DNA from 4 places in the Cytobacillus spongiae genome. Region 1 is predicted to be linked to each of the others. Evidence: predicted binding sites of a transcription regulator. Region 1 holds the regulator's gene; each other region holds the start of a gene.
The links. The regulator Rex, encoded in region 1, represses fermentation and respiration genes when NADH is low (regulators of the CRP and FNR family bind a similar motif). The targets are predictions, from matches to a motif close to TTGTGAAATATTTCACAA.

Region 1 (8,417 bases):
TTTAGAAAAATTATTTTTGGCAGCTTATATAAAAAATTTAATTTCGTTATCTCTGGAATTATCAGCTCTGTTATCTTTGCGTTTGCACACTTAGAACCTGAGCATGTGCTTCTATATACAGCCATGGGCTTTACCTTTGCCTTTCTGTATGTAAAAACCAAACGGATTCTTGTACCGATCTTTGCTCATGTCGCAATGAACACATTTGTTGTCATTACACAATCGGTATTTAAAGAGGAGATCGAGAAGATGCTCCGGGAAGCAGAGAAAATTCAGAGCTTTATTGGAGGATTTTAGATGAGAAGGTCACCACTGTTCTCTGGCATCGTTTACGTATGTCTTGGATTAATTTTTACCTTATTTGCTGTACAAAATGTAAGGGAAAGCGGCGAATATGGATTTATTACCTATTTATTTATCATGCTTGCCACCTTCGACCTTGGTTCAGGCATACGCATGATCATGTTTCACTTCAAGCTCAAAAAAGTGGAAAACAAAAAATGAGCCTCTCGCTTGGGAGGCTCATTTTTTTAATCATAGGATTCCATCGATTCCTGTGCTTTTTTATAAGAAAAACGGGAAATGATGATGCTTACTTCATATAGGAGCAGTAGCGGGACAGTCACCATTAAATGAGATAATAATTCTGGTGGAGTAATAAATGCTGCAATGACAATTAATACAAAATAGGCATATTTCCGAACTTGGCTTAAAAACATTGGCGTAACTAATCCAAGCCTCGTTAGAAACATAATCACAACCGGCAATTGAAATAAAAATCCAAATGGGAGTGTTAGCTGAAATAAAAACTGAAAATATTCATTGATTCCAATCACTTGGTTAATATTTAATCGGTCGGAAATTCGGGTCATAAAGTCTATGACAAACGGAAAGAGAATAAAGTAAGAAAAAGCAATCCCCCCGATAAATAATAGAACCGAGATGGGAATATAGCTTAATGTAACCTTTCGTTCTTTTTCATAGAGACCTGGACTAATAAATGACCACAATTGATATAAAATAACAGGTGATGTAAGAACAAAGGCAATAATAAAGGCAAATTGCATGTACACTTTAATCGGATCCGTTAAACGGAACGCATTCATCGTAAGCTCTTTTGCCTCATCTGCATTTTGCAGGAAGACTATTAACGGCTCAGCTACGAAAAAGCTCAAAATGACAGCAATAAAGAAGAAAACGACTGAAATCACTAGCCGTTTTCTTAATTCACCTATATGTTCAAACATCGTCATGTCTTTATGAGAATCCATAACGCTTCATCCTAACATTACTTAACTTCTTTATCTTTTTTCACATCATCGTCATCGTCGTCCGCTAGACCCTTCGTCGCATTCTTGAACTCACGAAGTGTATTTCCTGCCGCTTTACCAAGCTCAGGTAGCTTTTTTGGACCGAATACTAATAATGCTACAAATACAATTAGTAAGAGGCTTCCCATACCAACGTTCATCATTTTAGCCTCACCTCCCTTTCTCTATCATAACGTTTTTATACTGATGTTCAACTGTTTTCTATTGGATAGAATAAATTTAAGATTCCACTTGTTCATTCGGATAATGCTTTAAGAAATAGACGAGAGACTGAAGCTCAACTGCCAAATCAATATGATGAATACGAATCGTTGAAGGCACATTTAATCGAGCCGGTGTAAAATTCAAAATCCCCTTAATATTGACCTCTACAATTCGATCGGTAATCGTTTGCGCAACTGGCGCTGGTACGGTTAAGATCGCTACCTGCACATCATGTTCTTTAATCTTTTCTTCAAGGTCATCCATGTGATAGATGGGAACACTTCCGATTTTTTTCCCGACGCGATCTTCGGACACATCAAAAGCAATTTCGATCTTTGTATTATTATTCTTTAAAAAATTATAATTTAAAAATGCCGTTCCTAAGTTTCCGACCCCAATTAACGCAACCTTTGTAAGCTCGTCCTGGTCGAGTGTTTTTCGAAAGAAGGATAATAAATAATTCACATTATACCCATATCCCTTCTTTCCTAAAGCACCAAAATAAGAAAAATCTCTACGTATTGTTGCAGAATCGACCTTTACGGCTTCACTTAACTCAGCAGATGAAACCCGCTGTTTTCCTGAAGAATGTAAGTTTTTTAAAAAACGATAATATAATGGCAGCCGCTTGGCTGTCGCTTGCGGAATTTTGATGGTTTCATTATTCATATCAATCTCCCCCGCTCCCCTACTCTAGTATTTGTTGTTTTCCTTAAGAGACCGTTAATCTTCGTTAACCTTCTGTAGGCTCTCAGATGGTGCAGTCATCCTTCTTCATCAAGAGATTTCTTCGTGTATCTCCACACAAATAGTCATCCTGCTAAGTCCCTTTACCAGAAAGATTCTTTTTTACTATAGCTTTTCTCGTTTAAAGTCACCGTTTTTCCCGCCTGTTTTCTCTACTAAATACGTTTGACCTATTACCATTCCTTTATCAACTGCCTTACACATATCATAGACAGTAAGGGCACAAACGGACGCAGCTGTTAGCGCTTCCATTTCAACACCTGTATTACCCTTTGTTTTGACGGCTGCTTCTATTTCTAGAATATAGTCTTCCTCTTTCACTGTCCATGCAAATGATATGTCTACTCCAGTTAATGGGAGTGGATGGCACATTGGAATTAGCTCGCTCGTTTTTTTACAAGCCATGACTCCAGCTACCTGGGCGACGGCAAGCACATCCCCTTTTTTCATTTGTTGATTAGTAATTCTCTCATAAATTTCTTTATTAACTGTAATGCTAGAATGAGCAATTGCCGTTCTTATTGTTTCTGGCTTATCACTCACATCCACCATCTTTGCTCTTCCTTCTTGATTAAAGTGTGTAAATTCTGTCATCTTTAAAAAACACCTCTCTATCAAAATATACACTATTTTATTCCATCTGTGTATGAACTTTGTACGTTACTTCACAAGTTTACTCTTATTGCTCGAATTATAGAAGATAAGTTACACTATTTCTATAACATTGAGGTGAAAGAACATGATTTTATTACAAGTAAACCAATTAAATAAATATTTTGGTGCTGACCTTATTTTATCGAATATAAAGCTAGAAGTACAATCCAGGGACCGAATAGCGCTCGTTGGGCGAAATGGTGCAGGTAAGTCGACTCTTTTAAAGATCATTGCAGGACAGCTTTCCTATGAATCTGGAGACATGATTAAACCAAAAGGAGTCGAAATTGGCTATCTTGCTCAAAACACAGGACTCGCTTCAGAATTATCGATTTGGGATGAAATGCTTACCGTGTTCAACCATCTTCGTCAAATGGAAAAAGATTTGCGCAGATTAGAAGAAAAGATGGCGAACCCAAATATCTTTGATCAGCCTACTGAGTATGAGCGCATCTTAAAAGAGTATGATTTGCTTCAGGTGGAATTTAAAGAGCGGGGCGGCTATCAATACGAGTCTGATATCCGTTCAGTCCTCCACGGATTACATTTTCATGACTTTGATTATTCGACAACTATATCTACTTTAAGCGGTGGACAAAAAACGAGGCTCGCTCTGGCCAAGCTCTTATTATCAAAGCCAGATATTCTAATTCTTGATGAGCCGACGAACCATCTTGATATTGAAACCTTAACATGGCTGGAGCAGTATTTACAGAGCTATTCAGGTGCCATATTAATTGTATCCCATGATCGCTATTTCCTTGATAAAGTCGTCAACCAGGTGTATGAGATTTCAAGGCACCAAATTACGAAATTCACAGGTAACTATAGTTATTACTTAGACCGTAAAGCAGAGAACTATGAGCGAGATATGAAGCAATACGAGAAGCAGCAAGAGGAAGTGGCCAAGCTCCAAGATTTTATTCAGAAAAATTTAGCCCGTGCCTCTACAACAAAACGCGCACAAAGCAGAAGAAAGCAGCTTGAGAGAATGGAGTTAATGGATCGTCCACTAGGGGATGAGAAGTCAGCGACGTTTCATTTTGATATCGAAAAGCAAAGTGGAAATGAAGTGCTGAACATTCGTGACCTTGCAATTGGCTATGAAGAACAAATAGTGACAAAACAGATAACGATGAGACTCACTAGAGGTGATAGCATTGCCTTAGTGGGACCTAACGGTATTGGAAAATCTACCTTGCTTAAAACGATTATGAACATGCTAAAGCCCTTTGCTGGAATCATTAATCTAGGTTCAAACGTAGCTATTGGCTACTATGATCAGGAGCAAGCAAAGCTTACTTCTAACAAGCGAGTATTAAATGAGCTATGGGATGATTATCCTCTGAAAAGCGAAAAAGAAATACGAACTGTATTAGGCAATTTCTTATTTTCCGGGGATGATGTGTTAAAGACAGTTTCCACCTTAAGCGGTGGGGAAAAAGCAAGGCTTGCTCTAGCGAAATTAATGATGGAAAAAGCAAACTTTCTGATTCTAGATGAACCGACCAACCATCTAGACTTAGATAGCAAGGAAGTGCTTGAGAATGCCCTTGTCGATTATCCAGGTACCATTCTATTTGTGTCCCACGACCGCTACTTTATTAACCGAATTGCTACAAAGGTAATCGAGATGGGGAAAACGGGTGCAACTGAATACCTTGGAGACTATGACTATTATGTTGAAAAAAAGCTGGAGCAAGAAGAGCTGAAAGCATTAGAGATGCCGAAAGATCTTAAGCAAGTTGTCCACGCCAAGCAGGACAAAACGAACTATCAACAGGATAAAGAAGCGAAAAAACTCGAACGGCAACGAAAGCGTCGACTTGAAGAAATAGAAACCTCTATTCAAGCAATTGAAGAGAAAATTGAAGAATATGAACAACAGCTTTGCGACCCTGATGTGTTTAAGGACCATGAAAAGGTACAAGCAATCAATCAGGAAAACGAAAAAGCAAAGGCAGATTTAGAGCGCTTAATGGATGAATGGGCAGAGCTTGCTGAAGAATAAGTATATATGTCAAAAGAAATGGGATCATTTTCGTGATCCTTTTTCTTTTTTCCACAATCTTATTCACAAATGTGTATCAATTATATAGGCTTTCAACAGACTTTTCCACATTATCCACAGGAAACAGTGGTTTTATCCACATTTTTCACAATATTTTGGTTAGTTGGACTGTTATCCACAAAAAAACCCTCGCACGTAGCGAGGATTTTTTTCCCGGTTCTTATTTTCAGTTGTGGATAGTTAAATCTAACCCTGGATTTCCATTTAAAGCAAGGTCTGCACGCTGGCCTTTTTCAAAAAAGACACTCCCAGCCGCTCCAATCATGGCAGCATTATCTGTACATAAGGATAGTGGTGGGATGACTAGCTCGACTTCTTCTAGCTCTTGAACAGCTACTTCAATAGCTGCTCTAAGCCCTTTATTTGCAGCTACCCCCCCTGCTAATAATAGCTGCTTTACACCAAATGCCTTCGCTGCTTTTATTGTTTTTGTAACGAGAACATCAATGACACTTGCTTGAAAGCTTGCTGCAAGATCCTGTGGACGAATTTGTTCGCCTCTTTGCTCTGCATTGTGGACAGTGTTAATAACTGCTGATTTTAGACCGCTAAAGCTAAAATCATAGGAATCTTCTTCAAGCCACGCTCTTGGTAGGCTAAGCGTGTCCTCTCCTTCATAAGCAAGTCTGTCAATATGTGGCCCACCTGGATACGGGAGGTTTAATGTACGTGCTACTTTATCATAAGCTTCTCCTACCGCGTCATCTCTTGTTTCCCCGATCACTTCAAAATGACCATGCTCCTTCATCACAACAAGCTCTGTGTGTCCCCCAGATACAACAAGAGTTAGAAGCGGGAACTTTAAGTCAGCTACTAAACGATTTGCATAAATATGACCAGCAATATGATGAACACCAACTAGAGGGATATTGTGGGCAAAAGCAATTGCCTTTGCTGCATTCACTCCAATAAGAAGCGCACCAACTAAACCTGGCCCCTCAGTTACGGCAATCCCATCTATCTCCTCATAGGAGACTCCAGCTTGCTTTAAAGCCTCCTCAAATACAACGGTCACTTGCTCGACATGGTGACGTGAAGCAATCTCAGGTACTACCCCACCAAAGCGTTTATGACTATCGATCTGGGAAGCCACTACGTTCGACAATATTTCTTTCCCGTTTTTAATGATGGCAACGGCTGTTTCATCACAGCTCGTTTCAACCCCCATAATGATCCGATCTTTTCCTATCATAAATTCACCCACATTACTAAAGCATCTTCTTGATTATCCGTATAATAATTTTTCCGAATCGCTCCATCTTGGAAACCTAGCTTTCGATATAGAGACTGGGCTACATCGTTTGTCACTCTAACCTCGAGCGTCATTGAAGATGCACCCATCTGTTTCGCTACTTCCATCACCTTGCGCATCAATGCTTCCCCTAGCTTTTTTCCTCTGTACTCTGGAAGCAGAGCCACATTTGTAATATGCGCTTCATCTACTACTACCCATACCCCGCAATAGCCTATGACTCTTCCCTCATCCTCTATCACAATGTACACAGCAAACTGATTCTTTGTGAGTTCATTACTAAAAGCTTCATAACTCCATGGCGTAGCAAATGATGCCTTCTCGATTTTGAGGATCTGGCTAATATCCTTTTCTTCCATATAACGAAATGTTAGTGGTTTAATCATTCCAGGTCTTCCTTATTGAGTATTTTATTTCTTGTTCGCTTCTAGCCATTTTGCCTCAGCTTCAGCAAGCCTTATATAGTTGGGGACAAACGAATGTACATCTTCCCCTTCTATGTCTCTTCCGAGAAGAGCAAGCTCTGCTGGTCGAGGATTATGCTCTGTAAAAGAAGCCAGAGTAGCCTTTTCTCCCAATACCGAATCAATTGCCCCTTGATGAATGGGCAAGTCATTTCCGACGAACAATACAGGCTGTGTCTCTTTCTTCAGCTGCTCAACCCATTGATCACACATGATCAGTTGATCATTGATCACAGTTGTCAACTTTCCATTTTGAAATTGATATAAGCCTGTATACACTTGACCTCGTCTAGCATCAAATATTGGAGAAATCATGCCATTAAAATAGCGACCAGTTGACGCCGCAAGTACTTCTAGGCTTGAGACACCAACAAGAGGGATATTTAACGTCCAGGCTAACGTTTTAGCAAGCGTTACACCAATACGAACCCCTGTATAAGATCCAGGACCTTTTGCCACAACAATCTTAGTTAAATCTGAAGGTTTCGTATCACATTCCTTCATCAATCCTTCAACTGCTGGCATGGCCCGTACGGAATGATTCTTCTTTAAATTGGTTACATACTCACCAATTACTTTATCTTGTTCTATAATTGCTACCCCAAGTGAATAATTGGATGTATCAATTGCTAAAATTCTCATTGAAAAATCTCCTTACATAGCTCTTCATATCGCTTACCATGTGGCATCATTTGAATTCTTCTAGAGTCCTCTTCTCCGTGGAATAATTGGATCTCTAGCAACTCCTTTGGTAGCTGCTCCTGAATGAGATGAGCCCATTCCACAACAGTTACACCCTCTCCATCGAAATATTCATCAAAGCCTAAATCCTCGAAGGAATCTTCCACTCGGTATACATCCATATGATATAAAGGCAACCGTCCCCTGTATTCTTTAATAATCGTAAATGTTGGGCTATTCACCGTTTTAGCTATGTCTAATCCTTTGGCTAGCCCCTTCGTAAATGTTGTTTTTCCTGCACCTAAGTCTCCTTCTAATGTGAGAACATCTCCCGCTTGAAGAAGTTGTCCTAATCGTTTTGAGAATTCCATCGTTTCCTCAGGTGTGGACGTTTTCAATTCAAATGGCTTCATTCACAATCACCTTTATATTAAGTATTTGACATACCTCTAGCTCTTTAAAACATGTCGTAGGAATCTATATGTAGTTTACATGAATTTTGCTCAATGGGCAAAGGCTGTAACTGAATGAGCTTAACATTTACTACTATGATAATATTAGAGAATTCTAGCGTGGAAAAGTGTGGTTAATCTGTTCATACTGACGATGGGTAGAATAGTTGAGTGCTTAGCTGTTGTTCTTTGTTTATAATATGAATGAGTTTCTAGCTAATTAGGAGCATACTTTTGCCCATAAAAATAGACCACATCCATTTGCTGTGGTCGTAATAAACAATCCGTATAAATAAAAAAAACGAAACATTATGCTTCGTAGATTACTTGAAAATGGCGGTCCGGACGGGACTCGAACCCGCGACCTCCTGCGTGACAGGCAGGCATTCTAACCAACTGAACTACCGGACCAAATTGCGGGGACAGGATTTGAACCTGCGACCTTCGGGTTATGAGCCCGACGAGCTACCAGACTGCTCCACCCCGCGATAATATTATTAAAAAGCAAAGCCTGGCGACGTCCTACTCTCACAAGGGGACAGCCCCTAACTACCATCGGCG
Region 2 (8,417 bases), 380 kb from region 1:
ACCTTGTGCTTCCCCATCTCTTTTATTCATAAAGAATTCTTGTGGGTATGCTTCTCTAAGTTGCGGTACGTTATCAAATACTGAGTGAGATCGTCTTCCATAATGGATGGTTACGAGCTGGAATGGATATTTCCCTTTTTTCTTATTTTCCCAGTTTTCGAATGTTGCTTCATAGCCATCTAATGGAGCTTCGTATTTTGCAATTGGTGAAATGGTTGTTAAACCATACGCTGCGATTTTGTCCACTAATGGTTGGCAGTGTATTTCAAACTTACCACTCTTAGTGGGGATTGGATTTTCTTCAGGATTTTTTACGAAAGCCTCACATTTAATTTCTCCTAACTTATCATTTGGTGAGCGAGGAACTTGATATACACCTTGTTCTACTATATCGCTTAACGTAATTTTACCTTTTTGTGGTTTACCATCTACATTCCACTCTTTAATATCTTTCTCTGTAATGGTGACGAGTGGAACATAATTTTCTCCATCTTCTGTAATGACTTCTGCTCCTGCTAAACTATTAAACAACTGCTGTTTTTCAGTAATTGGATAAATTTTATTAGGATCTAATCCAAGACGCTTAGCTAGCTCTCTGTCCATCCATTCTTCTGTTTTCGCTTCGAAAATCGGCTCAACAATTTTTTGAGAAATTACAATTGCTTCCGGATTACCACTAAGTATTTTCCCATCTTTTTCCCATTCGGTTGTGGCTGGTAACACAATATCTGCGTATTTAGAAATGGTTGAAAGTACGATATCATTTGTAAAAATCGCATCTACCTTACGGAAGGCTTTTATCCCTTTATTAATATCTGATGATTGATTTAAAAAGTTATAGCCGCTTCCATCACGTACTAACCAAAGCATGCGAATATCGCATTTCACTTTTCCACGGCCAGCAGTTGCTGTATACTCCCCATTTAGAATCGCATCGTAGGTTTCACAATAAGCCATTCCATGAGCTTCGAGGTTTGTTGGGTTTGCCCAACGGTAACCATCATAGGCACCATATGTGGCATCGGGGAATAATGGGTTAACAGCTGGTGGAAGCCCTCCACTTCCTCCACGAACAAGCGTTTTCCCTCCATAACTTTGTCTTTTCCCATAGTTCATAGCAAAAACCCCAGATCCTGGTTTACCAACATTTCCAGTCATCCAACCAACTGTGAGGAATGCCTGACAAAATTGCTGACCTCTATACGTACGAGCAGGTGCAAAGGATGATGTGAAAATCATTGGCTTTATTGTAGCTATTTCATGAGCAAATTCTCTAATTACTTTCACATCAGTACCACAAATTTCCGAAGCCCATTCAGGTGTTTTTGGAACACCGTCATAAGTTCCAAGTACATAATCCTTGAAATTTTCCTTCGGATCAGCACCTTCAGGCATATGGTCCTTGTCAAATCCTACCGTACAGCGGTTAAGGAAGTCTTGATCCTGCAAGTTATTTTCAATCATATAATAAGCCATTCCAAGCAAGAGGGCTGTATCTGTTCCTGGCCGGCACGGAATATGCTTATCTGCTAGAGTCTTAACAGATGGACTGACAGAAGGATCGACAAAGATGAATTTTGCACCAGCTTTTTTCGCTTGTAAAAGATTGTAGCTTGGGTTTCCAAGATTGGATCGAGTTGGATTTGAACCCCACATCACAATAAGCTTCGCATTACGCCAATCCAATCTGTCATTTCCGCTCCATGACATAAATCCTGCCATAGTTTCCTGTGGGATTGACCATGCCCCTGATGAAGATGAGCCCCAGCGAACCATCGCTCCACCATAGAAATTTAGAAGACGGCTAGTTCCAACAATAGATTTATTACCATAGTTCTCTTTCACTCTTTTTAACTCAGTGGCAATCAAATCAAGCGCCTCATCCCAAGATATGCGGACCCATTCGTCTTTTCCTCGTAGCTCTTTCTTTCCGCCACCAGGCTCCCAGTTTTTACGTTTCATTGGATATTTAATTCTATCTGCTCCAAATACTTGATGTCTTTGTGAACGTCCACGGTGGCACCCTCTTTGTTGTGGATAATCTGGACTATCTTCGTGCGTATCATCCGTTTTCTGTCTTACAACCACACCATCAACCACTAGTGCTTTGTTAAGGCAACGTCCTCCACAATTATGCCAGCAAGCGGCTGTCATCCATTTTCCTTCTGTTTCTAGTTTTTCTGCTGCTACTCTTGAATCAATTTTTGTCAGACCATATGATGGCACAACTGCAGCGGCTGTTAATGCTGTACTCCAACCTAGAAATGCTTTGCGGCTCATTCGATGATCCAATGCTTTCTTTAAAAAGTTTGACATAAAAACACCTCCAGTGTTTATATCCTTAACTTAGAAGACAACTCATCTAAGCAAGTCTGATCGATTATCAAAAATCCATTAAGGACGTTAACCATACCTTTATAGAAATTGGTATCAGCGTGCTCAATAACGTTACTTCTAAACATAGGAATCCAATTTAATAAATGCTCTCTCAGGAAATATCTTTGGTCAGTCAATATTTTAATTAATTGAGGGATATCATCATTGATTAATAGTTCATTAGTTAATTTGCTAAGCTGATACATGAAATCGAGTTCCAATCCTAAATGATCTTCTGCTTCTCTCCCATAATGGAATGGTTCAAAGGAATATTCTAGATAAAATCTCCTTACCCGTAATGTTTCTTCTTGAAAGAGAAGTCCGTCTTTGTTTACATAAGAAGATCCCCACATTGGAGCTGGTAATTGATATGGACCAATGAACATTTTGGTATAGTCCCAGTGAAGTCCATCAAAATTTGAATTCATATCAAATATTTCAAAATAATGGTTAACTAAATCTACACCTTCTATTAGTAATGTGTGTTCTTCTTTGAAGGGAAAAAATTTGATAACACCATCCTGAAATTTTTCAACTAGTTCCTTCGTTGGTTCTTCTAAAAAAGTTCTACGTAGAATGTCATAAGCGAACACTCTCAGCTCTAGTAGATTTTGAATCTCCTTTAAATCGGTTTGAATAACCTGATTCATCTTAGTTCCACCTCTTTCGATTGTAGTGTAGACGTGCAATGGACAATTTAATAGATATCCCCAAAATTATCTTTGAATATTATATTGTGTAATACTTCACAAATTAAAAGCTAGGGGATTGCCCTTACAGTTCTCTGTTTACTAGAACAATGACTCTATGTTTCTATTCTATCGGTCATGTCTCTCGAAAGGGAGTGTACGATTCTCCATAGTTACAGACTCACAATTGTGTAATAATCACAGTTAGATTCCACTCAAAAATTATATAATTGGACATTTTATGAAAGGCAAGATTAATTACAATTTAATTTTTCTTCTAATAGTCTGAAAAATAAATAGATCTAGCCTTTTAAAAGTAAAAGCTAGATCTATTTTATCTGTATCATATTTGAGATAGCTTACAAGTTAATAAATGAGCGAATTTTTAAAGCCACCATTAAATTCATAAATTCTTCTGGATCCTGTAAATTAATCCCTGTCTTATCTTCGATTTTTTTGATACGGTTACGTAATGTATTCGGATGGACAAACAGTGCTTCAGAAACGTCACTAATAATGCCTTGATGTTGAATATAGACCTTTAAAGTATTTATAAAATCCGTACCATGATCTCGATCACTTTCTAAAAGAACAGATAGATATTCCTGACAATAATCAAATAATATCTCTTGGTGTATATGAATTAAGAGACGCAGAACTCCCAAATCATTAATATGAAAAACACTCCTATTTTCAAGCCAAATTTTCCCGAATCTTAATGCTTGGATTGCTTCCTGATAACTTTTATTTAAAAAGGTAGCATCTCGATACCACTTTCCTATTCCTATTGATATTTGACAATAGGCAAAGTGCTCATTAATCACCTTTTCTATTTGGTTTGCCACTGCTAAAACACGGTTATTTCTTTCGCTATTCGTACAATCTTCCCCATCCTCTAATAAAACAACAATCTGGTCTTGAAATGGAAATACGATAATAGTTTCCTCCATATCAGCTTTTTTTTCTACTATTAAAAAGACCATTTCATCCAACCAATCCATGTTAGACATCAAATCATCAGACACATCAACATGGATTATAAGCAAATGATGAGGGATTTCTAAATTCCACCCCCATGTTTTTGCCTGTGTAATCATCACTTTTTGTGATTGAAATTTATGATACAGAAGATCATACACAAAATGCTCCTGCATAATCTGTTGCTGTTCACGAAACATTCCTTCCGTTTGCAAAATAAGCGCTGTTAAACCAATAAATTTATCAATCATTTTTTTCTGCCAATCAACTAAAGAATTTAAAACCAATAAACTATGTTTAAGGACTCCTGCAATATTAACCGAATATACTTTGAACCCTTCATCCTCATTCGTTGAAATGGTGATAGAATCTTCATTCATCCCCTGGATCTCTCTCAGATGTGCATTTAGCCAGCGATGTGCTACTTTTAATTCCATCTCACTTCCCGTTTGCCAAAGAAGTTGTTGATTTTCATTTAAATAAAGAAAGGGAGTTCCCAAGCCTTTTGATAATTCACTAGCCAATTTTGTTACCCCACTCTCCATCGCACCTGCCAGTTCCTTACTCAACTTTGAATAAAAATAAGCATTCTGTCCTTTATATTGAAAAACATTTAATGAAGCAAGGTCCATTATTTGAATAAGCGGTAATTTGCATTCTTCATAAAGAGTAAGTACTTCTTGTTTTAAAAGTGCTTTATCTTCAGCAAATACTACTATTGATATCAGATTAGGGTCTTGAATTAATTGATTAGCAACAGACCTTCTATTTAATCTCTCCAATTCTTCTCCAGCTGTAATTGTTACAATTGTTGGATTTTCTAGCAATTGGTTAGGAATTTGTTGAGTGATTGAATTAAAATAAAGTAGTTGCTTTGGTAAAGGAGTAAGAAACTTTAACTGAAACAGAGGGACATTTAATAACAATCCTTGTAACGAATCTTTCATGCAGACATCACCCTTCTCTTAGAAACATCAGACCCGTTAGCTTCTTTTTAATTAATACTGATGGGTTTGTGAACCCTACAAGAGGAATATTTGCTTCACGGAAGTCATATGTTTTTCGTTCCTTCATATTGACCTCTATTATTCCAATGGCATTTGTAATGCAGTTTTCGACACAGACAGGCTTTAATCCTTGATCTAGTCTTTCTACACAGAGATTACATTTATCTACTCGGTTTGTTCTAGGATTTATTTTGGGAGCGTGAAATGGACAAGCTGTGACACATCGCATACATGCCTGGCATCTATTAGAGTCAAGGATAACTACTCCATCACTACGCTTTTGATAATTATTTTGTGGGCAAATAGAGATACATACAGGGTTTAAACAATGGTTACAAGAAATGGAAAAATAGATAAGTGCATCGGAACCTTCTTTAATCGTAATGACATTCCTTCGATGTACATCCGTTAAACCATGAAAAGTATTACAAGACATTTCACAGGTTTTGCAATTTATACACTTATTAAGGTCAACGGAAAACATAAATTGATTGAGCAAGATACTTCCCTTCTTTTCAAAAAAATATTTTCTGCCCCACTTTATTAGTATAAAATATGGAAAAGGCAAAAATTATCTTTTGAACGACAATCTTGTGAAGTTTTTCACGTAATAACACCCAGTGCATCTTGAATAGGAGTGAAAAGTTTTGGAGAAAACAACAAAAAATCAATATCATCATGCATGCCCACGAAATTGTTTCAGTAATTGCAGCATGAATTCAACAGTTGAGAATGGACAATTATTTTCATTAACTGGTATGCCAAAACATCCTTATACACAAGGGAAGCTTTGTGCTAAAGGTTATTCATATTTAGAAAAAAATAGTCACTTAGAACGGCTTAGATACCCCTACTTTCAAGAAATAAAAGGTTCTGGAAAGTTTAAGCAAATCACATGGAACAAAGCTTTTGATATCATATTATGTGAACTATTGAACATAGATATGAAATATGGAGATTTTCTTCCTCTTGCTCTTTTTAAAGGAACAGGTAATGTTGGGGTACATCATTTTGTCACAGACCATTTCTTCAATAGCCTAAGTAAAACAACAAGGGTCCACGGCTCTTCTGCGCCATCTACAGGATTTGAAGCTATTCAATATGATATGGGAACTGTTAAAATGTCAGACCCTCATGCTATTAAGGATTCTGGGATGATTCTCGTATGGGGTGCAAACCCTGCAGCAACAAACATTCACCTAATACCTTTTATTATTGAAGCTAAAACGAAAGGTGCTAAGCTCGTGGTCATTGACCCAATATATACTCAAACTGCTGAGCTTGCTGACTTATATATTCAAATTTCCCCCAGTACAGATGGAGCTTTAGCAAATATTTTAATAAAAGAACTGCTTAAAACGAATCATTACGATAAGGAGTTTGTGGATAACCATTCTTATGGAAGTTATCCGTTTTTTGATACTATTAAGCAAATTGATATAGACACTTATCTACAAAAATGTGGTATTAGTGAAGAAGCTGTTCTTATTTTATTGGATTGGATAAAAGGTGCCAGTGCGGTTTCTCATATCATAGGCATTGGACTTCAAAAGCACACTAATGGTGGACAAAGTATTCGAGCTATTGAAGCTTTGGCAGCTGTTCACGGGGATATTGGGAAAAAAGGCAGCGGAATCTACTTTAGGAGGATGGACGCTAAATTTTTCAAGAATCAACAAACAGAGAAAAAAAACCGGAATATTTATTTGACCGATCGTGATCAAAGAGTACTCCCTCAACAGCTCAATAAGGCAATAGAATTGTTGTGGATATCATGTGCAAATCCTATAATACAAGAACCCAATCCACAATTCATTTTAGAGTTTTTAAAGGAGATTCCCTTTGTAGTAACAGTTGACTTATTTATGACACCTACTGCCCAAATGTCAAATTTAATATTACCGACTACTACTCATTTTGAAGAAATTGATATAGTGACAAGTTATTGGCACAAAGAAATTGCACTAAATGAAAAAGCTGTGAATCCATATTTTGAAAGCTTAAGTGAGTGGAACATTATGAAAGAAATGGCATTAAGATTAAGTGAAAAACTACCCGATAAATGCTCCTTTCCAATTCATTCAAGTGAAGAAGAGTATTTGAATTCACAATTTACTGATGAAATAAATGAGTACTATTTTGTAAAAAATGTGAGTGATCTTAAACAGAAAAGATTTTCGACAAGAGCTGCAAGAACCGTATGGGAGAAAAGAAGTTTCGCGACTAAATCTGGATTATACCAGTTTTATTCGGCTGAAGCCGAAGAGAATGGGCTTGCAACAATGCCTCTTTTTGTGAATAGTCTTTCACCAACAGCTGAACATCCTTTTTGGTTAATCACTCCTCATAATCCATATGGGTTTAATTCACAATTCCATGTCTTGAATTTATCGAATGAAGATGAGGCGTTTGTTGAAATTCATCCTATGGTAGCAAAGGGATTTGGAATTTATGATAGGGAAATTATTAAGATATTTAACGAACAAGATTGTATAGAAATTAGGGCTGTATATAGCGATAGGGTTCCGAAAGATATTCTTGTAATATATCACCGATGGTATGTAGATTCTGAAATTAATGTGAATAAATTAATTTCTGTTTTACCAACAGACATGGGACAACATGTTTCAGGTTCAAACGGAACTGCGTTTTATGATACATTTGTTCAGATTGGAAAATTATGACATACCCCTTATTCAAGTAAAAACGACAGGTTCCACAAAGTCCGATGCTTTTATACTTACTTCTTCATATTGAAAAATCTCTTTAAATGACCTTAGATTGGTAGGTCGGAAAATTCATCTTCGATTTTTAGTAATTGATTTTACCTTGCTATACACTTCATATATCTATAAAAAGCAAATCTAGCTCTATTAAGGACAAAGGAATGTCTTTCTAAATAGAGAACGGAAATTTAAGATGGAACGCTTAAACCTGAGCCTAAGGATAAATTTTACGACATTGTTATTATTCAAGACAAGGTGAGCTGAAATAGATTACCTGAAAGTCTTTTTGATTGAAGTTACAACTCTCAAAAAAGCACCTAAAATAATTGATGACTCCCGGTTCTAAAAAGCATTACAAACTGGTTCAAGATTCTGAAAGTCAAACAACTTATCTATCATTCTTTTATGCTTTTCTGGCGATTATATATATTTCTCCTTAATACTGTAGCAGTCAAACCACAGTCTAGGACTCTGCATTTCAGTAGATAACTTTATAGATTCAGATCCATTTTTTATTTTGGCTATTTTCTAAAAGAATGTTGTTTTAAACCAGGTAAGATTTCCTTCTTCATACGAAGGCTAGTAGCTTGGAACAGAAGGATGCGAGACACCTGCGGGAGCAGTGGGACAGGTGAATCTTC
Region 3 (8,417 bases), 1.5 Mb from region 1:
TGTCATCAATGAACTCGTTAAGAAAAAAAGACCCTTACAGGCCTTTTATGATAAGCTTCATATTCATCCTATTGACGCGGTCCAGAAAATACGGATTTTACCATTGAATTCCTTACTGCTGGAATGCTCATAAATGAACTCACAAAAAAGCGACGAATAAGCCCATTTCCTAAAATGATATTTAGCAATCGATACCGATTTTTAAAGACGAAAAATCCACCTAATACGATCAGTAATAATGACCATAATCGTGACATTGTCATCCCTCCTAGAATTAGTTTCTGAAGAAAAACGGCTAGATATCCCCGAAAACAGAAAAAAAACTATCTAGAAATGATAGTTTTTTTTTCAAAAGATATGAGGATGCTCGTATCAAACTAGTATTGTGATACCCTACTTAAGTACTGGGCTCATCGTTTCTTTAAGAATTTTTACAGAATGAGCAAATTTTTGCGTTTCATCTTCGTTCAATTGTATTTCAACAACTTCACGTATACCGCTTCGATTAACGACTGCTGGAACCCCAATGTACACATCTTTATGCCCATACTCTCCATCTAAATAGGCTGACACAGTTAACACCGAATTTTCATTTTGAAGAATGGCTTTTGTTAATCGTACTAATCCCATCGCAATGCCATAATAGGTTGCACCTTTTCGATTTATGATATGATAGGCTGCATCTCGAACATTTAAGAAAAGATCATCTAAGTCTTTTTGTTTGAAATCTTCTTTATTCTTGGTCCATCCCGAAATTGGTTTTCCAGCGATGTCTGCTTGGCTCCAAACAGGTAGCTCTGTATCCCCATGTTCTCCAATAATGTAAGCATGCACATTACGAGTATCTACATTGAAATAGTCACCAAGTAGATATCGGAAACGAGCAGTATCTAAAATCGTACCTGAACCAATAACTCGCTCCTTAGGGAGACCAGAGAATTTCCAGACTGCGTAAGTAAGGATGTCTACTGGATTTGTTGCGACAAGAAAAATCCCGTCAAATCCATTTGCCATAATTTGATCGACAATCGATTTAAAAATTTTAGTATTCTTCTCAACAAGGTCTAGTCTTGTTTCGCCAGGCTTTTGATTTGCTCCTGCACAAATGACAACAAGGTCTGCATCTCGACAATCTGAATAATCACCAAACCAAATTTTCGTAGGAGACGGTGCAAATGGAATTCCATGGTTTAAGTCCATAGCATCCCCTTCAGATTTCTCTTTATTAAGATCAATTAAAACGAGTTCCTCCGTTACACCTTGGTTTAACAGCGCAAAGGCATAGCTTGAACCGACAAATCCTGTTCCAATTAACGCAACTCGATTTACTTTATTCTTCATGTTTGCTTCCCCCTAAAAGGTATTCCCATATCAGTATATCCCAAAAGAATGATAAACATTTATTCTTCCTAATAAGTAAATTGTACACTACTTCACAAAGTGATTTCACTATATGAAAACGCTAACTTTATTGCAATTTTGTTACAGTTTCAACTATATGTATGAGCTTATTATTGTAAACTATACATACTGAACCATAAACACCCGAAAAAAACCGCTACTAAAGAAGAAATAAAATTCACGGCCTCATTATTGAGGATCGGTATTCCTTTAAGGTATGTGGTGTACCTTTCACAGTGTCTAGTTTTCTCCGTTTCTAATCCGCATTGTTCGCATTGAAATACGACTTGTAAATAAGCTCCAAATAGGGTGTCAATGATATTACCAAGAAATCCAAACAAAGTTAGCATAAATAGCTCGTTAAAACTAAATTCGAAAAAATAGGCTGCTACCCCCGCAATCAATAGGGAGCCACATAGACTTGCCACCGTACCTAACAAGCTCACTGCCCCAGAAGTTCCTCGATCAACACGACGGAAGGAACGGATTAAGACCGGGCGGGTTTTACTTAATGGACCCACTTCTGATGCCCACGTATCCGAATTACTACTCGCTATTGCGATTGTAAACCCAATAACCCATAATGGATCATGAGTTATTGCATATGCAAGACTCATGATGGAAGGAATCCCCCCATTTGCAACAACCTGCTGCCAATCACGTCTAGACCCTTTATCTAATTTCTCTTCCACTTTCTCTTTCTGTTGCTTCTTATATTTTGACCAAAGACTAGAGCTGATGAAGAAGATCGCTAGAAGGCTCAAACCTTCCCATTTTGTACCTATCGCAATACTAAAGCCGACCACTATCGCTGCAATTGCTCCTGATTTTGAAAGAAAATGAAATCGATAACCTACCAGAGATCCCGTTAAGATGAAGATAATTACAAACAACCACTCAAGCATGCGAAATAATCAACTCTTTTTCTGTAATAATCTTGGATACTGATTGATCGTGTGACTCAATTGGAAGTTCATCAACTAATTGGCATGAAAATGCTAGTGAGATTGTTATCCCATCGTAATTTTCCAGGTACCGATCATAATATCCCCCGCCAAATCCCAACCGAAATCCACTTCTTGAAAAAGCAATACCTGGAACAATCATGAGATCAATTTCATTTGCAGCATATTCCACTGTGAACTTTTCAATTGGCTCCAAAAGTCCAAAGTACACTGACTCTAGCTCATTAAAGGAAGTTAATTTTCGAAATAGCATTCGCTTATCATTTGGATAGCATTTCGGAACGACGATCTCTTTCCCCTCGTCCCAAGCCTTGCGAATGATTTGATATGTATCTACCTCTGGAGGCTTCGAAACTGTAATTGCTATTGTATGGGCCGTCTTCCATTCAGACGTCTCAAATAAGGTTCTAGCAATTTCATAAGATAGATGCTCATATAATGGCTTTGAAATCTCATTTAGTCTTTCTTGCATTTGGTTCCGAAGTATCTTTTTATTCATTTGTAACAACGCCCCTTTACCAAAGTTCTGTCTACCAAAGATAGATACCTTCATCCAATAATTCATAGATGATATCATCGAAACTCAAAATACTCCCAATAATAACAACATAAGATATTTTCAATAAATTTACATACAAAAAAAGCAGTAGGAATATAATCCCACTGCTTATTTTGTTTCGCGATGTGTTGTAGTACGCTTTTCTCTTGAGCAATATTTTTTTAGCTCAAGACGATCTGGATTGTTACGCTTATTCTTTGTAGAAATATAGTTACGTTCACCGCACTCTGTGCAAGCTAGTGTAATATTCACACGCATGTTGATTTCCCTCCAAACTATGTTCAAACTAGTTCGTTCATACGACTTTTCTATAATATCACTTTTTGAAAGGAAATGCTAGTGTGTTTTTTAAAAGAGCTTGGTTAAACTTTAATAACTCCGTCTTAGATGAACCTTCTATCATCCAGGAGCTTCCTTTTCTTGTTTGATTTCCTGGAATTTCTATATCTAGCGAGCAAATACTAGCAGACGTTCCTTTAGCCATTGGAGCATATTTCAAGAATCCCTTTTCTTTATTGCTCCAAATTGCACCAGTTGATACATCCCAATAGGGTTGGATTGTACATTGACCCATCCGCTTTTCACTAGTACGTGCATTTACGAGAAACACTTGACTATTGGCTAAATGAAAAATCACATTATCAGATGGAGAAATAAACGAAAAATGCTCTCTAGTAGAAAATTCATGATGATACATAAAGAACAATTTCACCTTTCTTGGAAAAGATAAATGATTAGTCACATACATATCAAAATAACGAGCTTTCGAATGAATTTGTTCTTGTTTCACTTGAATGGAAATTTCTTCTTCATGAAGTAATTTTTCCATTCCATTCATTAGCCAGTACATCTTGCCCTCTACCCAAAGACCAGGAGTAAGTTTTAGACCATATCGAACAGGTTCCTCAGAATAAGAATACGGATCAACGATATAAGCTTTCGTTTTCATTATAGTTACACCTTCAATATATTATTTTTTTCGTTTATCTTTACGAAAAATTACATTTTTTGATGTAGAACGACTTCTTCATACACTCGCTTCGTTTCTTCAGCTACACGACTCCAGCTAAACAAGTTTTCAACCACTTTTTTCCCGTTATTCCCAATCTTAGCTGCGTCTATTGGATTTTCTAATAGAAAGCATGCCTGTTCAATTAAGCTATCCACATCCCCTGGCTCCATATACAATCCTGTTTTTCGAGGTTGAATAATCCCTTTTAATCCTCCAGTCTTTGAAACAATTGTCGGTTTTCTAAATATCATCGACTCTAAGGCTACAATACCAAAAGGTTCATATCTACTAGGAAAAACGGTCATATAACAGTTGGCTAACAATGCACTACGCTGGTGATCAGATATATATCCTACAAAAAATACATCATTTGTTAAATTGCGTTCCCTAACTTGGTCTCGATATTGTTGCAGTAATGGCCCCTTACCTGCAATAATCATGTATACATCTGAATACAAGAATTTCATTTTTTCTGCTGCATCTAATAAGGTATCGAATCCTTTTTCCTTTACCATTCTACCTATAGAAAAAATGAGTTTTCGACTTGGGTCGAAGGGAAGCGTTTTTAATATATCGTTTTCAAATGCACTTGTTTGTTGACCTCCTATGCCGTTTGGAATGATACTGATGCTTTGATAAGAAGACCCGAATACTTGATCGAGCTCTTCTTTCATAAATTCACTACAGACAATTACAGAATCTGCACCCGTGATAAGAAGACGCTCTTTCTCATGAATAAACTTTTGCATATCATTATATATTCCGCCATGACGTCCGTGCTCTGTAGCATGAATCGTAGCAATTAGAGGTAACTCTAATTGCTCTTTAAGAATTAATCCAGCTGCTCCAACAAGCCAATCATGAGCATGTATAAGGGAGAATGAATACTCCTTCGACAATTCACTTGCTCTTTCAGTCATGGCTAAATTCAATCCGCCTATCCAAGAAATAAAATCATGATCATTTTCATTTAGAGGATGGACACGGTGAATATGCAACCCCTCACCGTTCTCTAATTTCGGTAAATCGTCCGTTTTCGTTGTAATTACATGAATTTCATATCCTAACTTCAATAGGCTTTTCGATAACCCATGAACATGTCTAGACAATCCACCAACTACATTAGGAGGAAACTCCCAGCTGAGAATCAGAATCCGATTTCGTCCATTTATTAATGGAATATATCCTTTTCTGTCTAATAAAACGTTTGGAAATGGATATTGCTGTTCTCTTTCTTCTAACCAGTTCCTCTTTTCTGTCTTTATAAAGCTCTCTTTCATTTTCCTATACGCAAACAGATGGTCCTCAGCTAGGTGGCGTAGCTCAGGAAATCTCAATGTTCCAGTTAACAACATCCACTCCTTGTACAATCCAATAAGAATAGATTGCGAGTTTGAATCAACATATCCTTCACTTAGGCTCTCTAATTCTTTCTCAATAAAGTAACACTCTGACCAATAGTCAACCGAGCATTCCATCACTTGTGAGAATTGATTTGCATTTACAGTCGAACAGATATGAACTTGTTCTAGTAGTGCTTTCTCTTTTGCTAAAAATGATTCAGCAAAGAATGGATAATAGTAGTTTTCGTCTACAAGATATGCCAGCTCCTTTAAAAACTGATCCATATGTTTGAAGTACTCTTCAAACTCAAAGGAAAGCGTTAACACAGCTGATTTGCTATTTTCTTTTATCTTGTCCGCATTTTTCCTAACTTCCAATAGTCCCTGTGATGGATTTTCTTTGATAAGCTGTGATAGGGAGGAATGAATGGGAAAGAAAGTTAAATGGTGAGGGCTATTAACAGGTCTATCCCCAAGATTTTCTGGTGTTGGATCAGCGAATGTGATCGCACTCTCATCAATAAAGCTATGAGTGAAATGGCAATTAGCAAGGTACAAATCCAAGCCCGTAGCATACATGCCATTGGGAAACCAAAAGGCTGTTGGGCGCTTGCTAAAATATTTCTCGATAATCTGTATCCCACCTTGAACTTGAATTTCCAAGCCTTTTTTCGTCATGACATATGGTAGTAGTGCACTAGTACTGGCGGTAGCAACCAGTTGGATTTTCTCTTTGTTACATAAAGTTTCTAGATAACGGTTTAATTGGCTTTCTGTCTTTATCCAAAGATTATAAGCTTCATAATCTTGGTGTTTTTCTATTCTTAAATAATTTGTCATCTCCTCTTGGAAGCTAGGGTGCTCCAATAATTCAAAATAGGTTGGAGATAATGCAAGCTGCACAGGAACTGGTGTATGTTGCTTATCTAGATTGTGCAATAAATGCAGAAATTTCTTTGTAAATTGAAAGATCTGTTTTTTCTCATCAGAGGATCTTTGAAAATATGTCCAAAAGGGGATCTCTGAATGAATAACAAGCTGAAGATACGGATGAAACATTTATTCATTCCCCCCTTCATTTTTTCCCCCATAATAACTATACGTACTAACATGCTCCACCCAGTTTGGATAATTGCCTGAATGATTCTGATAGGTTTCTAGTTGGGCACCTAGAGTACCGACTTGATCAAATGAGTTTCTAGGAACATGCACGGTGTTGGAACGCGAGATAGGAAAGAATTGGTTTTCAGATATTTTTAATCCAAGCTCGATTAAATAGCAATGATTTGGCTTTAATCCTTTTACATACCAGTATGACTGCCTCTCTGGTAGAATCGTTTCCATATGGGAATGTGCATTGCTTCCATTGAAAAATATGTCTGTAACATCGTACGTACGAATGGCCATAAGATATTTAGAAATCGGCTTTTCAAAATAGGTTTGAATTACATCTGCTTTCCGACTAGAAATCTTCCAAAATACAAGCATACGATTGTTTGAGATAAGCCAGGAGACTAGTCCGTCCTCTTCAACGGAAAATTTCCGTTCGAGAATAGAACCATCCACATGTGGGATTTCACGGTCTATTTTGCCAGGAGGCCCCTCTTCTATGTCCACCGCCTGCTTATGCTTATTCCATTGGTACTGAACCTTTCCAACAGTTGAATTAAGTTCCTTTGCAATTTTCCGAAATGAAAGTCCTCTTCGTCTTAACTTTACAATATCTTCGATCATCTAGGCACCTCAATTCCAAATTAATAGTATATGCGATAGACATGTCTAATATTCTCATTTTCTATATAATTTCATGTTAGCACTGAAAATGCCTACTCACAATAAACGCAAATTGTCGGATTTTGTGGGAGCCATGCCAGGAGTGAATGATAAGAATGAAAAATTTTTTTATCCTACTTTTATACATCTTTTTCGACAAAACGCTGCCTTAAATACACAATTAAAACCGACAAATTCCCTATTTTTTTCGTATTACATGAAAAGAAATCGAATTTTGTCAGTTATAATGATAAAATAATTTTTGTCTAGTTGAGAACAATAAAGAAAGGTATTTTTTACGAGGTGAATTCATGAATTTTATTATACTAAGCTTACTTGTACTTTCAGTCCTACTATTTATTATCTCCTTCTTCCTAAAGGATCCTTATAACAAACTTCGTGAGGAAATGGACGAAATTGCAATCTCACAGCTTCAAGAGATGTACCAAATTAAGAAGAAGATTAAGTTATTAGAAGAAGAATTGTTAATTAGCGAAGAAACGGTTCCTTCTCCCATTTCAGTCCCAATGCAGGCTTCTGATGCTCCTAAAAGAGAAATACATGCAATTATAAAAAACCAAGTTTGGTCACTATTGCAGCAAGGATTATCAGTAGAGCAAATTTCTACACAGGCTTCATTAACAAAAGAAGAAGTCGAAACGATTCTAGCAGAATTTGCAGCAAGAGGGTCATATGATGAATAAGCGAAATGTAAGAGCATTCGCCTTTGGTGTCTTTTTCACTGCTTGTGTAATTGGAAGTTACTATTCATTTTTTGAGGAAACGTCAAAAACAAAGAAAGAGAACCTGACAGAAGAACAAGCAAAAGAGCTGCTTAATGATGCTGGTTACCAGGTAATGACTCAGAAAGAGTTCGAAGAGTATGTAACGAAAGAAGCAAAGCCAAAAGTATCTGAAACGGAACCAAAAACAAAAGAAAAGGATGCTAATGCAGAAAAAACTGCTTCAGATGATAAAGAACAGGGAACAAAAACGTATAAGCTCGTAATTGAAACAGGGATGTTTTCTGAGCAAATCGTAGAACTACTATTTAAGGAAAAGATTATCGAGGATAAATACGAGTTTAAGTCCTATCTAGAAGACAAAGGTTATAGCACCAAAATTCAAGCGGGTACGTTTAGTGTAACCAATGATATGTCCTACGAGCAACTCGCCAAAACAATTACAAAAGACTAGCTTTAAAAGGGCTACGTACTATCACTTGAGCTTAGTGCGCCTTAGTCAGGCTAGGCTAGAAAGACAGTTTAGAAAGGAAGTCCATCTTCTTTGCCTTCCTTTCTAAATTGGCTAATGACCTCGAGGGGCTAGTCGCTGAAGCTGGATATCGAAGCGCTTTTCAACCA
Region 4 (8,417 bases), 2.0 Mb from region 1:
GTAAGGGTTCTCCGCCACTAACTGTTATGCCTCCCCCTGAGGTTTCAATAAAAGGGAGATAGGATTTTAAGTCCTCAATGATCTCTGAAACAGTCATTTGTTTGCCAGTTCCAATCTCCCAAGTATCTGCATTGTGGCAAAATTGGCACCTTAATAAACAGCCTTGTGTAAAAATGACATACCGGATCCCCGGTCCGTCAACTGTTCCAAATGTTTCAATAGAATGAATGTTTCCGATCATGATGAAATCTCCTCTCTTATTGGGAAGGCTCGTTGGGAAGAGGTAGGGAGCTTAACCCTCTCCCTCTAATGGAGCCCATTAGTTCTTACATAGATTCATGGAAGGTACGATTAATGACATCTAGCTGTTGTTCTCTCGTTAGCTTGATAAAGTTAACAGCGTATCCTGATACGCGAATGGTAAGTTGTGGGTACTCTTCAGGATGCTCCATTGCATCTAGTAATGTTTCTCGATTAAATACATTGACATTTAAATGGTGTCCAGACTTTAGGGCATAACCGTCTAATATGGAAGCTAGATTTCGCATACGACTTTCTTCGTCTTTCCCTAATGCCTTTGGAACGATTGAAAATGTGTTTGAGATGCCATCCATTGCATATTGATATGGTAATTTGGCAACAGATGAAAGGGAAGCAAGCGTTCCTTTTGTATCACGTCCATGCATCGGGTTAGCTCCTGGAGCAAATGGCTCGCCTGCTTTACGACCATCTGGCGTGTTGCCTGTCTTTTTCCCGTATACGACGTTTGATGTAATTGTTAATATGGACATCGTATGAACGGAATTTCGATACGTATGATGCATACGTAATTTTTTCATGAAGCGTTCAACAATTTCGACGGCGATCGAATCGACACGGTCATCATTATTCCCGTATTTAGGGAAGTCACCATCTGTTTGGAAGTCAATCGCAATGCCATTTTCGTCGCGAATCACATTCACATTCGCATACTTGATTGCACTTAAGGAATCTGCTACAACGCTTAATCCTGCAATCCCTGTAGCCATTGTACGAAGAACCTCTGAATCATGAAGAGCCATTTCGATTCGTTCATAACTATATTTATCATGCATGTAATGAATTACATTTAACGTATTAATGTATAATTCAGCTAACCAGTCCATCATAAGGTCAAACTTAGCCATTACCTCATCATATTGTAATACATTCGAAGTAATTGGCTGATACTGAGGGCCGACTTGGATTTTGTGTTTCTCATCCATGCCGCCATTTATCGCATAAAGTAGGGCTTTAGCTAGGTTGGCACGTGCTCCAAAGAATTGCATTTGCTTGCCAATTTCCATTGCAGATACGCAGCAAGCTATACCGTAATCATCACCATATTCAGGTCTCATAATATCGTCGTTTTCGTATTGGATGGAGCTTGTTTCGATCGACATTTTCGCGCAATATGTTTTAAAGTTCTCAGGGAGCTGAGTAGACCATAATACCGTTAAGTTTGGTTCTGGTGCAGGTCCTAGATTATTTAGCGTGTGAAGGAAACGGAAAGAGTTTTTTGTAACCAATGGTCTTCCGTCAAGTGCCATCCCACCAATTGATTCGGTTACCCATGTAGGGTCTCCGCTGAATAAATCGTTGTAGTCCGGTGTTCTAGCGAATTTAACCAATCGTAGCTTCATGACAAAGTGATCGACAAGCTCTTGTGCTTCCTCTTCAGTCATCACGCCAGTTGAAAGGTCACGCTCAATATATATATCAAGGAATGTTGACACACGGCCTAAGCTCATCGCTGCTCCATTTTGTTCTTTAATTGCAGCTAAGTATCCGAAATATAACCATTGGAACGCTTCCGTAGCATTTGAAGCAGGCTGTGATAGATCAAAGCCGTAGCTGTTTGCTAGCTGCTTTAACTCATTCAATGCGCGAATTTGCTCAGAAAGCTCTTCTCGTAGGCGCATGGTTTCTTCAGTCATAGTTCTGCTTGTTAATGCAAGATCCTTTTTCTTTTCTTGAATTAGGAAGTTTACTCCATATAATGCTACTCGTCTGTAGTCACCGATAATTCGGCCGCGACCATATGCATCAGGTAGACCAGTGATAATACCAGCTTTACGAGCAAGCTTCATTTCATCCGTGTAGGCATCAAAAACTCCTTGGTTATGAGTTTTTCGGAAATCAGTGAAAATCTTATCAACTTCTTTGTTTAATTCATATCCATAAGACTCACAAGCCTGACTTGCCATACGAATTCCACCAAACGGCTGCATGGAACGCTTGAATGGTTTTTCCGTTTGGAATCCTACTACTTTTTCTAACTTTTCGTCTAAGTAACCAGGACCATGTGATGTAATAGTAGAAACAATTTCCGTATCCATATCTAGAACGCCACCATTTTCACGCTCTTGCTTTGTCAGCTCCATAACCTGCTTCCAAAGTGTAGTTGTTGCTTCTGTTGGACCTGATAAAAAAGAATGATCGCCTTCGAAAGGAATAAAGTTAGTTAAGATAAAGTCTCTTACATTTACTTCTTTCTGCCAAGTACCAATTGAAAATCCTTTCCAATGTTCCATGGTGTGTCACCTCATCATATATTTTGTATAACAGTTATTCTATTTATATCTTACTTAAACTATAACAGATAGGATGTGAAGAAAATCACATATAATTTGAGAGATTTGTGTCATTTTATTATTCCTTTATATATAAGGGTTTGTTGAGGGGGTGATTATAAAATACTGTGAGAATGTTGTTAATCTGTACTAATATTGTTTGAGTAAATGTGTTTTCTGTTATATAAAAAAGATAGGGGTTATCCCTACCTTTTTACCATATCATTTGGTTGCAGATCCGTACATAAAAAATAAAACAGCTTGAATAAAAGAATATTTCTCTCCTTAATCAACAATAATGTATCCAACCATTGGTCCGTGATTATTCATATCAGGGTGGGCTAAGCAAATGAGTCTGTATACCCCTTCTTGATTGAATTCAATATTCAAAGCTGTTTCCTCTCCTTGTGTCACGATTCCTTTGTAATCGGTACCTTCAATAATAAATGGATGTTTTTTTCCGCTCACACCCATGATCCTTAACGTGATTTTTTCATCTTTTTCAACAAAGATTGTCCCAGGGTCCCACCGATAAGACTCTATTTCTGTTCGGTCTTCTGTTACCCCTTTAAATTCGCCAGTTACAAGATGAATTTCACGGACCGTTTTGTCCTGTTTAAAAGCAGATAGTGATTCATTATTGAAATAAAACCAAACCGACACTGATATAATTGCGACCATCATCATAAATACAAGAATTACAGAACTCCTTCTCCAAACAAATATTTTCAGGGTTATCTCCTCCAAGTGATCACTTTTTATCATTATATGCTTCGTATGTATTAGAACTTGTCTATTTTATTCTTCAAACGAATTAGAAGTTGATTCATGTATAGAAAATGAATGAATACTCAAACTAACAGTGGCTTATATAAATAGGATATATATACATATACCTAAAATGAAATCGCCCGAAACCTAAAAAATATTGTTTCAGGAGGAATGAAGATGCAACCGCTTACAGGGAAAGAGTTAGAGTATATTGTGGATTCGATGTCTAACGAGGATTTATTAGTAAAGCAATGTGTGTCAGCAGGAGTACAAGCTCAAACACCAGGAGCTAAAGACTTTTGCAAAGAGCTAGTTGGAAAACATCAACAGCATTATCAAACTCTTCTGCAGCTATTGCAGCAACATACGTCGATTGCCCCAACAGATTTACAGCAAGCAAACCAAATGCAAGGGAATCAACAGCAACATACTGGTCAGATGAACACCTCTGCTCAGATGAATAATGTAAATGGTGGGCATGGGACTTCCTATCAACAAATGGGCATAAAGGATATTCAGCAAGCGATTTCACAATCAACGATGGGTTCTCAGCAATCATTTAATCAAACTCAGATTGTTTCGTCATCCATTTTAAAAGATGAAGATCTACTCTATACGATCCTAGCCGATTTAAAGAGAACATCACGAGAGTATACGACAGCTGCCACAGAGTCAAATTGTTCTGTTGTACGAAATACATTTGAAAACCTTTTGCAGGACAGCTTAAAAATGCAGGGACAACTGTATCAATTTATGTCTCAGCAGGGGATGTATAATACGTCTTCTCCCGCGGTTGAATCACAAATTGCTCAACAGATTACTCAATATTCACAAACTCAGCAACAAACCGACCAACTTGTCCAACAACATTTATTTTCATAAGTGAATAAATAAAGAGTGGTTCTGTTTTGGAGCAGAATCACTTTTTTGCTAGAGCTTACTAAATGAAAAGCTAGGTGATGGAATTGTATAAATTATTTACACACAACGATCTGGATGGTGTAGGCTGTGGAATTATTGCTAAAATTGCTTTTGGTGAAAAGGCAGACGTGAAATATAACTCGGTTTTAGGTCTTGATGTTCAACTAAAGCGATATTTAGAAAACGTATCAGCCAAACAAAAAGAAGAAAATGCTGTTATAATTACAGACTTGTCGATTAATGAAGAAAACACTAGTAAAGTAGAACAATATTACCGGTCTGGTGGAAAAGTTAACCTGATTGATCACCATAAGTCTGCGTTACAATACAATGAATATGACTGGGGTCATGTTCAAGTAGCTTATGATGATAACCGTTTAACCTCAGCTACATCCTTATTATATGACTATCTCATTCAAGAAGGGCATTTGAAGCCTTCTAACGCTCTACATGAATTTGTCGAGCTGATTCGTCTGTATGACACTTGGGAATGGGACCAGAATCAAAATACAAAGGCAAAACAATTAAATGATTTGTTCTACTTACTGTCAATCGATGACTTTGAAGCTGAAATGGTCGACCGGTTAAGAACGGGAGTTCACTTTGAATTCACTGAATTTGAACAGCAGCTTTTGAAAATGGAAGAGAAGAAGATAGAAAGGTACATCCGCAGAAAAAAAAGAGAAATGATTCAGAGCTTTATTGGGGTTTATTGTGTAGGAATTGTTCATGCTGAATCTTATCATTCAGAACTTGGGAATGCACTAGGAACTGAATATCCTTACATAGATTATATCGCCATCTTGAATATGAGCGGTAAAAAAATTAGCCTTCGGACGATTCATGACCATATAGATGTTTCAGTAATAGCTGAAACATTTGGTGGGGGTGGCCATGCTAAGGCAGCAGGATGTTCATTAAATGAAGAGGCATTTTCCCACTTTGTTTCAAATGTTTTTCCAATTGAGCCTATGAAGCAGGATGCAAGCAGAAATCATTTTAATATGAAAAATTCACTGAGCGGATCACTCTACATGAATCGTAGTAACGAGACGTTTTTCCTATATGCTAATGGCGAGAAGCAGTGGGTAATTGAGAAATGTCATGATTTGCTAGATCATACCTTTCAAAGCTTTCAAGAAGCAGAAATGGTTGTAAAGCGTCACCATTCTGCATGGCTAGTTCCAGATGATATGTTTATTCACTTTTTGCAAGCTTTTATGATGGATGCCAAACGAAAGGAATGATTCCAACCCTTCAATTAACCTTCTTATTAAGGAGGTTTTTCTTTTGTTGGATTGAAAGGGTTTATTTCCCATTTTTGTATAAGTTTAAGAAGACTTAATCGTACGTTTCCGCCCATCTAAAGGAAAAAAATAAAAAGGTTTATCTATGAAGCAGCGGAGATATTAATGATAGAGGGGTGATGAAGGATGGAATTATTTAGCCCAGAATTTTGGTCCGCTTTATTGTCAATCATTATTATTGACCTCGTTCTTGCAGGAGATAACGCAATTGTCATCGGTTTAGCTGCAAGAAACTTACCTAAGGAAATTCAGACAAAGGTGATTATTTGGGGGACTGTTGGTGCAATTGTGATCCGAGCAGTAGCTACTCTAGCCGTGGTATGGCTGTTAAAGATCCCAGGCTTATTACTAGTCGGTGGGATTCTTCTTATATGGATTTCCTACAAGCTTTTAACAGAAGAAAAAGGGCATGACGTGAAAGCTGCACAAAACTTTTGGGCAGCGATACGAACCATCGTCATTGCAGATGCCTTAATGGGGCTTGATAATGTTTTAGCGGTTGCAGGTGCGGCTCATGGTGACTTTCTACTTGTAATAATTGGGTTACTGATTTCCATTCCTATTGTCGTATGGGGAAGTACCTTAATCTTAAAATGGGTTGATCGTTTTCCGGTAATTATTACAATTGGAGCTGGAGTCCTCGCCTATACCGCTACGAAAATGATTGTCGATGAACAATTTCTAAAGGGATTTTTTGATGCAAATCCTGTGATTAAATGGGGCTTTGTGGCAGTGGTTGTCATCGGAGTTCTCTTGTTAGGAAAAAGAAAGAAAAATCGTGTGAACCATCATCAAGAGGCTGTATAGGGTGTGAATCCTATACAGCCTTCTTACGAAATTAAGAAAATAGTGGTCGATGATTCAGATACAGTGGATAATTTGGGTTATTCCCTTTAGTAATCATATCCGTTACGATCTTGGATAAAGCCATACCGTAGACGGTCCCATTGTCTCCAAAAGCTAATATGAAATGACAATTAGGAAATTCTTCATATTGACCAATAATCGGTAATCCATCATGTGTTCCTCCATAAAAGGCACCTATATAATACTCGGGAGTGACAGATATACTTGGAAACAACCGATTGAATTCTTCGATTAATTGATCACGCTTATGAGTAATTTTCGGATCTCGATCACTTGCATAGGGCGTATTTTCATCTAATCCTCCGATAATGACCCGCTGATCTGGAGTCGTTCTCATATAAATATAAGGGCGAGCCGATTCCCAAATTAAGGTCTGGTTATACCAAGTAGAGAAATCTGTAACCGGTGTAGTAATAACAGCAAATGAACTAGTCATTACTGCATTTTTCTCTTGCTTAAAATCTAACCCTTCATAGCCACATGAGAAAATCACTTGATTGGCTTTTATCTTGTGTCCGCTCGAAGTAAAGAACGTGGCTACATCTTTTTCGAGCTTTTTCCCGGTAATTTCAGTGTTCTCATAGATCTGTACCCCGTTTTTACTAGCATAATCGAGGAGTCCATACGCGAGCTTCATTGGGTTTACAATAGCATCATTTTTATAGTAAATTGCCCCTTCCTTAGAGAATGGATAGTGCTGATTAATCTGATCCTTGTCCCAAAACTCTACTTGAAAGCCATTCTTATTAAGGTACTCATACTCCTTGGTGATTTTCTCTAAGTCTTCCTTTACGCTCGCATAATAAAGGGTATCGAGTCGTTTGAAATCCGCTTCACCTTCGATGTTTTTGCAAGCGGATTCAATATCTGTAATTGCTTGATCACACAATTTAAGATGCGTAGTTGCATGCTTCTCTCCAAAGCTATTGATTAATTCAGTATACGTTTTATCTCCTGCATATTGAATAAGGGCTGTATTTACAGAAGTACTCCCAAATCCTGGTTTCTGCTTATCAATAACAACCACATCCAAGTCTTGCTCACTCAGATAATAAGCACATTGTGACCCAGATGTTCCGGCACCGATAATTAAGACATCACATTCGATGTCTTCTTCAAGTGTAGGAAAACTTGGGATATTATTGATTGTTGTTGGCCAGTATAGCTTCCCGCTTAATAAGTCCATTTCTATTCCACCTTCACCAAATTTCACCGTTTTAGTTTACCCACGTAGTTCTTCTTTATCCTGTTATTACTAGTTTTTAACAAATAAATAGAGTTTTCTTGTATAATGAATGGAGGAAGCATGAAAAGGGGGAGTGGTAAAATGGTGGCCTTGATTACGGTTGCACTCGTTTTATTTCTATTGTTAATCATAGTAGCTATGCTTAATCGATTTTCGAAAAAGTCCCATACAGTCGGGTTGGTGGAAGAAGAAATCCCAAAGAATTTAGGGGTAACAAAAGATCTGTTTGTTCCAATGGCAGAGAAGCTTGAACACTCGATGTCATCTTCCTTCATTGAAAATGTAACATATCGCATGGAGAGGGAGCATCCTGATTGGCGAGAGCTTGATATAAACTGGAGCTTATTTGAATTAAAAAGGTACTTTCTCATGACGGGTATCTTAAAAAGCGTCCCAATGTTCAGTGACAAGGTGGATGAGGTATGGCATGAAATGCTTATGTTTACAAGAGACTATGAGCAGTTTTCTATAAAGTTTTATGGCAGCTTTCTTCATCATACACCGAATATGGAGATAGAGCCGATCCCTGGTGATCGCGCGTTTTTCGATTATGTCTATTTAAAGTTATTCGACCCCACAATTAATAGTCGAATTTTATGGGGAAGCTTCTTAAAATATCCGATTAAGAGAGAGCTTTTGAACGATTTTCAAACGATGTCAACAGGGGCATTATTAACAAAATACTTTCGAGCAGGAGAAGAATGGCTTGAAATA

Region 2: the regulator Rex is predicted to act here: its motif matches at 5,642-5,659, upstream of LS684_RS03535 (4Fe-4S dicluster domain-containing protein).
Region 3: the regulator Rex is predicted to act here: its motif matches at 1,422-1,439, upstream of LS684_RS14510 (L-lactate dehydrogenase).
Region 4: the regulator Rex is predicted to act here: its motif matches at 2,626-2,643, upstream of pflB (formate C-acetyltransferase).

Annotation. Positions count from the first base shown of each region.
Region 1 covers NZ_CP089997.1:298,894-307,310, reverse strand. The annotation lists gene LS684_RS01735 (CPBP family intramembrane glutamic endopeptidase) at 1-297, shown strand, start outside; gene LS684_RS01730 (YdiK family protein) at 298-504, shown strand; gene tatC (twin-arginine translocase subunit TatC) at 531-1,271, opposite strand; gene LS684_RS01720 (twin-arginine translocase TatA/TatE family subunit) at 1,289-1,474, opposite strand; gene LS684_RS01715 (redox-sensing transcriptional repressor Rex) at 1,551-2,204, opposite strand; gene moaC (cyclic pyranopterin monophosphate synthase MoaC) at 2,388-2,876, opposite strand; gene LS684_RS01705 (ABC-F family ATP-binding cassette domain-containing protein) at 3,022-4,947, shown strand; gene tsaD (tRNA (adenosine(37)-N6)-threonylcarbamoyltransferase complex transferase subunit TsaD) at 5,174-6,196, opposite strand; gene rimI (ribosomal protein S18-alanine N-acetyltransferase) at 6,196-6,645, opposite strand; gene tsaB (tRNA (adenosine(37)-N6)-threonylcarbamoyltransferase complex dimerization subunit type 1 TsaB) at 6,670-7,365, opposite strand; gene tsaE (tRNA (adenosine(37)-N6)-threonylcarbamoyltransferase complex ATPase subunit type 1 TsaE) at 7,362-7,817, opposite strand; tRNA gene LS684_RS01680 (tRNA-Asp) at 8,191-8,267, opposite strand; tRNA gene LS684_RS01675 (tRNA-Met) at 8,271-8,344, opposite strand; rRNA gene rrf (5S ribosomal RNA) at 8,366-8,417, opposite strand, start outside.
Region 2 covers NZ_CP089997.1:678,118-686,534, reverse strand. The annotation lists gene LS684_RS03550 (molybdopterin-dependent oxidoreductase) at 1-2,316, opposite strand, end outside; gene LS684_RS03545 (TorD/DmsD family molecular chaperone) at 2,334-3,026, opposite strand; gene LS684_RS03540 (PucR family transcriptional regulator) at 3,425-4,990, opposite strand; gene LS684_RS03535 (4Fe-4S dicluster domain-containing protein) at 4,998-5,549, opposite strand; gene LS684_RS03530 (molybdopterin-containing oxidoreductase family protein) at 5,698-7,734, shown strand.
Region 3 covers NZ_CP089997.1:2,853,998-2,862,414, forward strand. The annotation lists gene LS684_RS14505 (hypothetical protein) at 69-257, opposite strand; gene LS684_RS14510 (L-lactate dehydrogenase) at 394-1,341, opposite strand; gene LS684_RS14515 (DUF92 domain-containing protein) at 1,512-2,306, opposite strand; gene LS684_RS14520 (5-formyltetrahydrofolate cyclo-ligase) at 2,299-2,865, opposite strand; gene rpmG (50S ribosomal protein L33) at 3,034-3,183, opposite strand; gene LS684_RS14530 (hypothetical protein) at 3,242-3,874, opposite strand; gene LS684_RS14535 (glycosyltransferase) at 3,925-6,339, opposite strand; gene LS684_RS14540 (DUF4912 domain-containing protein) at 6,340-7,014, opposite strand; gene LS684_RS14545 (hypothetical protein) at 7,365-7,757, shown strand; gene LS684_RS14550 (endolytic transglycosylase MltG) at 7,747-8,250, shown strand.
Region 4 covers NZ_CP089997.1:2,249,301-2,257,717, reverse strand. The annotation lists gene pflA (pyruvate formate-lyase-activating protein) at 1-241, opposite strand, end outside; gene pflB (formate C-acetyltransferase) at 327-2,552, opposite strand; gene LS684_RS11380 (cupredoxin domain-containing protein) at 2,877-3,356, opposite strand; gene LS684_RS24215 (spore coat protein) at 3,540-4,244, shown strand; gene LS684_RS11365 (DHH family phosphoesterase) at 4,328-5,530, shown strand; gene LS684_RS11360 (TerC family protein) at 5,717-6,397, shown strand; gene LS684_RS11355 (NAD(P)/FAD-dependent oxidoreductase) at 6,429-7,643, opposite strand; gene LS684_RS11350 (glycine-rich domain-containing protein) at 7,785-8,417, shown strand, end outside.